DNA from 3 places in the Echinicola strongylocentroti genome. Region 2 is predicted to be linked to each of the others. Evidence: riboswitches for the same ligand, from Rfam matches in the RefSeq annotation. Region 2 holds a riboswitch; each other region holds the start of a gene.
What was found. Region 2 has a riboswitch for S-adenosylmethionine ahead of DN752_RS17045 (O-succinylhomoserine sulfhydrylase). Riboswitches for the same ligand answer to the same signal wherever they lie in the genome.

Region 1 (2,273 bases), 290 kb from region 2:
GTGTGTATCTGGAAATATTGGTTTAATTATTTTTCTTGCTAAATTCTAAGATAGTATTCATCTCTTTACCTTTGTTACTTTTTTGCTGCAGGTCAAAAAAGTAACCAAAAAACCCCGCCGCTGTGCATCTAATGGCCTAAAATAAAAACCCTCCCTCATGCAGGCAAACTCCTCCTTTTTAGCTGCCAACATTCTTTTTGGCCAGCATTTCGTCAAACAAGCCTGCCTTCTTGCCCACCCGCTTTTTAATTTCTTAACGCCCAATAGCTGCAAGGCGGATCCATTTTGTATATGTTTTAAAAGTCCATGGATTAAAACCATAATTCTCTCAATGGACGATCCGTATTGGAAAACCTTCTTAACTAAACGACATTGATATTCCGGGTTAAACTTATCTAAATCATTCCCCACTTGGGCAGACAGTTGCGATACTTTATTGGTCCTCTAAATCAACTGATGTCCTTGCTCTTTCAGCATTTGCCGCGACAGGCTGCTGCTATCCTAATGTACCAACAGGGGTGAAGTGCCAGCGGCACGATGGATTTAGTAACCTGCGGATTCATCTGCTGGATGTTAAGGTCTCCTCCACCTCCAGAAGGAGTGCCAGCGGCACGGATGATAGCTGCCTTACACGAAATAATGTTAAATGCGTTTGCTCTGGTAGCTGGGTGGTGAACATGGATGATATCCTGATGGTTTCGTTTGTCGCATAGAAGGTTGGGTTGGTTCTCTCATTCGTACACTTGGTTTTTAACCCGGAATATGCATTAGCCTATCTATTGCGGTATGAACCTACTTCAAAATCAGTCGCTTCGCTGCTGTTTTCGATTTCACCATAGCGGTGCTATGCCTCAATCTCCAAACAGCCTGATTTTCTTGCAGTTTCAAACCTCATCACGATTCCTAATGCATAAACCGGGTATAAGAATACCTGTATGTTAAAATGTTGGTGTTTATTGTAACGATAAGATAGCTGGAAATGCTGTTTTTCAACATAAAAATACACTAAATTACAAATAAATAATAGGGTTGAGGACGTTCGCAATTCCGTTAAGATTGTAATGGCTAAGGGATATATTAGAGTGAAAAAAATAATTCCCTACAAATTCTATAGGGAAATTAGTTTTTGTAGAAAAATGTTGTACCTTTGAAGTAGTTATTAGCGAAAAGCGGAGTAAGCTCAGTAGCTGATTTATAAAGAATAGGGGAGAGAACAGGCTCTAAGAACCTATAGCAACCTATCCCTCTTATAAGAGAAAAGGTGCTAAATCCTGCCGAAATCATTTGAGGACCTATAAATGTAAAAGCCATGAGACGATCAATTCGAATGCAGAACCTGCTAAAAGAGCCAAAAAGATGTTGTTGCTGATCGCAGCAAATCCGCAGAAAAAATTAACTAGTAACCATCACAAATTAAGAAACCATGACAGCAATAGCTTCTAACTATACCAATTCAGTACAGCAAAACAAAATTTTCAGCTTCCAGTCCGTAAGTAGAAACGAGGCAGTAGAAGCCACTTCGCTGACAGCTTATGATTGGTTGGAAAATAATGAATTTGTCCAGCTACAAGGTCAAGGATCTTTTGGATTCCAGAACTATGCTGATGCCAATAAAAAATTCCAAGCAATCTATTTTACCCTGAAAGGGAATTTGGCAGCACAATATGCCTTTTTCCGTGGGATCGTTTTGGCAGGACAGCCTAAGGAAATTTACCTGGAGAATATCCATGAGAACAGGAGCTTTACCTTGAAATTTTATAAAAAGAACGAGGAAGTAGCGAAGCGATATTTGGAAAAGATTTTCAAAATTGTCAATGAAGAAATCAGGTTCAAGCAAGTGTTAAGAAAAGTACTGGTCAATCAGGAGAAACACCGATTGGAAGAGAAGTTGCTCTTTAATGAATTGAGCAAATAAACATTACGATAAACCATCACTAATAACCATAATAAAAGAACCCTTGTCATTCCGGCAAGGGTTCTTTTTTGGTATGCACTATTCTTCTTTTCGGGTTCAACAGGGAGTTCCTTTGGGATAGTTAATCATCCGTATCATAGGGGCGCCCTAATTTTTAACCCGGATTATGCATTAGGAATCGTAGTGAGAGCTGAAATTGCAAGAAAATCAGTTAGTTTGGAGGCATTAGCGTAGCACCGCTACGGTTATGCCGAAAACTAAAGTGAAACGGCTGATTTTGAAGCAGTTTAAGGTCGCAACAGATAGGCTAATGCATATTCCGGGTTTAACTAAACGGCATTACTTCTGGGTTTTACTT
Region 2 (2,273 bases):
GCTGATAATGCCGCCAGAATCCCTGTAAAGAACACCGTACCTCCTACGCCTATATATTTGTTGGTTTCGGTAGGACATTTTTTAAGAATGGCCATGTTGGCTCCACTACAAAACCAAAAGAATACTTTCATTTTTTCCATTGACGGTCTATTTCATTGGGCTACTTTCTGTTCCTCAGCTCAAAAAGCGAGCAACAATTCCCTGAAATTATGGATCGAAAAGCGCACCCAATAACGAATGTGATGAAAACAGCCTACCATGCCACCAATCAGCCCTTTTAAGGTGTGAAAAAGTCTCCCCTACCCATCGCCACCTTTATAAATCACCATGCCCAATATCGCACAAGTCCTTTTTGTGTACGGAAATATGTTCAGAAATGAAGATTCGGCAGGACACTTCTTTCGTTTTTCTCCAGCCCCAATATTTCTCCTTTCCCAATATTTTTAGTTATTTACATGACGGAATAATTGACCAGAGTCTTTTCACAAACCACTTGAACAAATGCCCATCCCATCTTCATTTACCCGAAACCAAGGCCTGCTACTTATACTGCTACAGATAGCCTTTACCCAAACGCTATCAGCACAGGACAAGCCTGAGAAATTCCAAAAAGAAGTAGATCAAATCGTCACCGATACACCCGTACCATCAGGTGATGTTTACCTATTTACGGGAAGTTCCAGCGTAAGAATGTGGAAGGATATCAACCGTTATTTCCCTGACGTGACGGTAGTCAATACTGGCTTTGGCGGTTCGCAGACGTTTGAATTGCTACATTATGCGGATGAGCTGATCATCCGCTACGCTCCTCATAAAGTGTTCATTTACGAGGGCGATAATGACTTGGCAAGCGGCAAGACTCCCGTCACCATCCTGACCACCATGCAAAAACTGGTAGGGAAACTACAGGCAGAGCTTCCCAACACCGAAATAGTCCTCATCAGCCCCAAACCCAGCCCATCACGTTGGCAGCTCAAAGAAGACTATGAGTCATTAAACCGCCTATTGGAAGTCTACGCTGACAAGACCAGTGGAGTGGAATTTGTCAATGTCTGGGACATCGCCCTCAATGAAGGGGGAAAACCCAAGCCAGAAATCTTCTTGTCAGACAGCCTCCATATGACCGAATTGGGCTACGATGGATGGGCAGAGATGCTTGATCCACACATCCCATAAGGCAGCACGAGTCTGACACAAAAGAAAATTTGTTTGGAATTTCCAATGCCCTGCCGTTACTTTGCATGACTTCAGGAAACTGATTTATACAGAAGAGGCGAGAGACCAGGCTCTGCGACCCTCTGGCAACCATTTGCTACAGCAAAAAGGTGCCAATACCTGCCCAAAACAAATTCGGGACCTATAAATTAGACATTATGGCCAATTTACCTTTTCACCGCTTTTTCCTTATCCCCTACCGGACTTCCTTGGCCTATGCCATGCGTGGGCAATTATTGATTTTTCACGGTTAATTACTGATTTTATACAACTGAAAGATACTAAACACCATGTCAAATAAGCACTTTGAAACAGAAGCCATCAGGATCGCTTCTTCCAAATCCAATCAACGGGAACATTCTGCCCCCATTTACCTGACATCCAGTTTTACCTTTGACAGCGCCGAAGAAGCCCGTCAGATGTTTGCCGAGGAGATCCCCGGCAATATCTACTCCCGCTACGCCAATCCCAACAGCTCAGACTTGATCGAAAAAGTATGCGCACTGGAAGGCACCGAGGACGGCATCGCCACTGCCTCTGGAATGGCGGCAATGTTTGGCAGCATCGCCTCTCTCTTACAGCAAGGCGACCATATACTTGCTTCCCGTTCATTGTTTGGCTCTACCCACCAGCTCCTCACAAGGGTATTTCCCAAATGGGGGATTACTTCTACTTACGGAGACATTTCGGATATCGAAAACTGGGACAAACTCGTGAAGCCCAACACCAAAATGCTGTTCATCGAGACCCCTTCCAATCCTGGGCTAGAGGTAATCGACCTAGAGTGGATTGGCAAGTTTGCCAAAGCACATAACCTGATCTTAGTGGTGGACAATTGCTTCGCCACTCCTTATCTACAGCAACCGGCCAAATGGGGTGCGGATATCGTGGCACACAGCGCTACCAAGTACATTGACGGACAAGGGCGCGTCTTGGGAGGACTGATCCTCGGCAAACAGGAATTGATCAAAGACGTACAGTTCTTTTCCCGCCACACAGGTCCCTCCATCTCTCCCTTCAATGCCTGGATCCTCTCCAGAAGCATGGAAACGCTGGCG
Region 3 (2,273 bases), 2.3 Mb from region 2:
TGTTTGCTGAAATGACTTTCTTTCCTGATTTTAAAAGGCTATTGACATAATCATAAGCCTGCACAGGATCAGATATGAGCTCTATTCCAATGTCACAAGGGGCATCCAAAATGTCCGTTGGGTCAAAAGAAAATTGTAGTGAATGATCTCGTTCTTTGTTTTTATTTTGTACGACAATCGTTTCAGGTAAAAGCTCGGGGCGGTCATTTTTAGCGATTTCATAATATCCTTGGCCGACCACTCCAAAGCCAAACAAACCAATGCGGTTAGTCATTGTTTTCTAGGTAAAAAGAGGTTAAAATATAATTTAATTGTTCGTTTTCCACCAAAAATGCGTCATGGCCATAGATGGAAGAAATCTCTCGATAAGTGCCGTTGGGGACATTTTTACTGATAAACTGCGACTCTTCTTTGGTAAAGAGCAAGTCGGTATTGATCCCAATGGAAAGTACCTTGGATTTGATTTCCGAAAGCGCCTTGGCTGTTCCTCCTCTGCCTCTGCCCAGGTCATGGCTGTCCATGGCTTTGGTGAGCACCCAGTAGGAGAGGGCGTTAAATCGATTGGAGAGTTTTTGGCCTTGGTATCGCAAGTATGAACTCACTCGGAAGTGATCCGTTTTTTCCTCTGTTTCGGCTTGGCTGGTATGGAAAATTTCCTGGTGACGATAGCTGAGCATACCGATGGCGCGTGCCGCTTCCAGTCCTTTTTTGCCTGCATCAGGAGAGTTTTGCCCCCAAGTATTGTCTGATTCGATGGCCATTCTTTGGGCTTCATTGAAGCCGATCGTCCAAGGGGATGTCTTGGCGTTGGATGCCACGATGATTGTCTTTCTTACCTGTTCTTGTAAGTTATAGGACCATTCAAGAGCTACTTGACCACCAAGAGATCCGCCTATTATGGTATCAATTTTCTGAATTCCCAAATGCTGTCGTAGTTGGTCGAAGGCCTTGGCCATGTCGCGTGTGGACAGATTGGGGAAATCATAATAATATGGTTTTTCAGTTTTTGGGTTTTTGCTGAGCGGTTGGGTAGAGCCATAGCATGATCCGAGCAAGTTGGCACAGACGATAAAGTACTTGGTGGGATCGAAGAATTTGTCTTCCCCTACAAGACCGCTCCACCATTCGTGTACATTCGCATCTCCGGTAAGGGCATGCAGTACCCAGATGACATTGTCTTTTTGTGGGGTCAAGTGCCCTTGAGTAGTATAACTAATATCGAATCCTGGCAATGATTCACCTGATTCAAGTGGTAGTTCCTCTTCGCAGTGGAAAATTTCTTGGGTCATATCGGTAATCAGATACGGTGATGTTAGATTCATTTTCTTACTCTTAATTTAGCGTTGACTTCAGTCAACTGGGATCATCAATAATGGGGATAAAAGAAGTATAGTGTCCGGTAAGGACAAGAGAAGGGTGCTTAGTTGCACATACACATGCACATTCGGCGATGTATGAAATTATCCCTTTTGACAAAAAGAAACTCGATGATGATTGGTGTATGAAGTTGTATTGCTGTGTGTATCCTTTTTATAAAATTCATTATTTAAGAATTTATATTTCCAAATGCGGATATTCACATTCGGCAGGAATTGGCACCTTGGATTTTCCAGGTTGCCAGAGGGTCTACGAGCCTGTCTCTCACCTCTTCTGTATAAATCCTTCGACTTACTAAAAAGTAAAAGGATGCCACAAAGTAACAATCGAATTTTTTAATTTGCAAGTATTCGAAAAAGAGTTTTTAAAAAATAATCACCTTTATAAACCCTATTAAATCGATAGAGAAATGAGTTTTTAGCTCTTGTACAGGTGTGGCCAAGAAAAAATCAATAATGAATGATCGTCTTTATCGAAAGGAAATGAAAGGTTGGTTATTGGTGTAAATTGGTGTGAAAATGAAAAGGTGCCTGATCGCTCAGGACACCTTTTGGAATAGAGGAGAGTGTAGTATCCTTGTTAGTCTTCGTAGTAGTAAACAGCCGATGCTCCCGCTACTTCTTGGTTAATTTTAGGAGAGGGATTACCATTCGAGGAGAAATATTCGTAGACCAGAACTCTTCCTCCTCCATTAGCTCGTTCTGCTACAAATACCATTTGGCTATCTTCACTGTAAGCGACATCTACAGGGTTGCCCAGCATGGTGTTACTGCCTTCTATTCTCGCTTGATCAGCTAGGGAAATGGTGCCGCCGTCTGCCGTGGCATTGAGCGTAGAGGTAAACTCAGGAATAATTACAAGCCCTCCATCACTGTCAGAAGAGGCGTCTCCGATGT

Region 1: another riboswitch for S-adenosylmethionine. It lies ahead of DN752_RS18340 (hypothetical protein); the one in region 2 lies ahead of DN752_RS17045 (O-succinylhomoserine sulfhydrylase).
Region 3: another riboswitch for S-adenosylmethionine. It lies ahead of metX (homoserine O-acetyltransferase MetX); the one in region 2 lies ahead of DN752_RS17045 (O-succinylhomoserine sulfhydrylase).

What each region holds. Positions count from the first base shown of each region.
Region 1 covers NZ_CP030041.1:4,673,334-4,675,606, forward strand. Annotated here, with positions in the region: SAM riboswitch class I at 1,190-1,301, shown strand; gene DN752_RS18340 (hypothetical protein) at 1,424-1,915, shown strand.
Region 2 covers NZ_CP030041.1:4,387,102-4,389,374, reverse strand. Annotated here, with positions in the region: gene DN752_RS17055 (DUF4407 domain-containing protein) at 1-140, opposite strand, end outside; gene DN752_RS17050 (GDSL-type esterase/lipase family protein) at 502-1,176, shown strand; SAM riboswitch class I at 1,258-1,366, shown strand; gene DN752_RS17045 (O-succinylhomoserine sulfhydrylase) at 1,506-2,273, shown strand, end outside.
Region 3 covers NZ_CP030041.1:464,182-466,454, reverse strand. Annotated here, with positions in the region: gene DN752_RS01740 (homoserine dehydrogenase) at 1-274, opposite strand, end outside; gene metX (homoserine O-acetyltransferase MetX) at 267-1,322, opposite strand; SAM riboswitch class I at 1,552-1,661, opposite strand; gene DN752_RS01730 (hypothetical protein) at 1,957-2,273, opposite strand, start outside.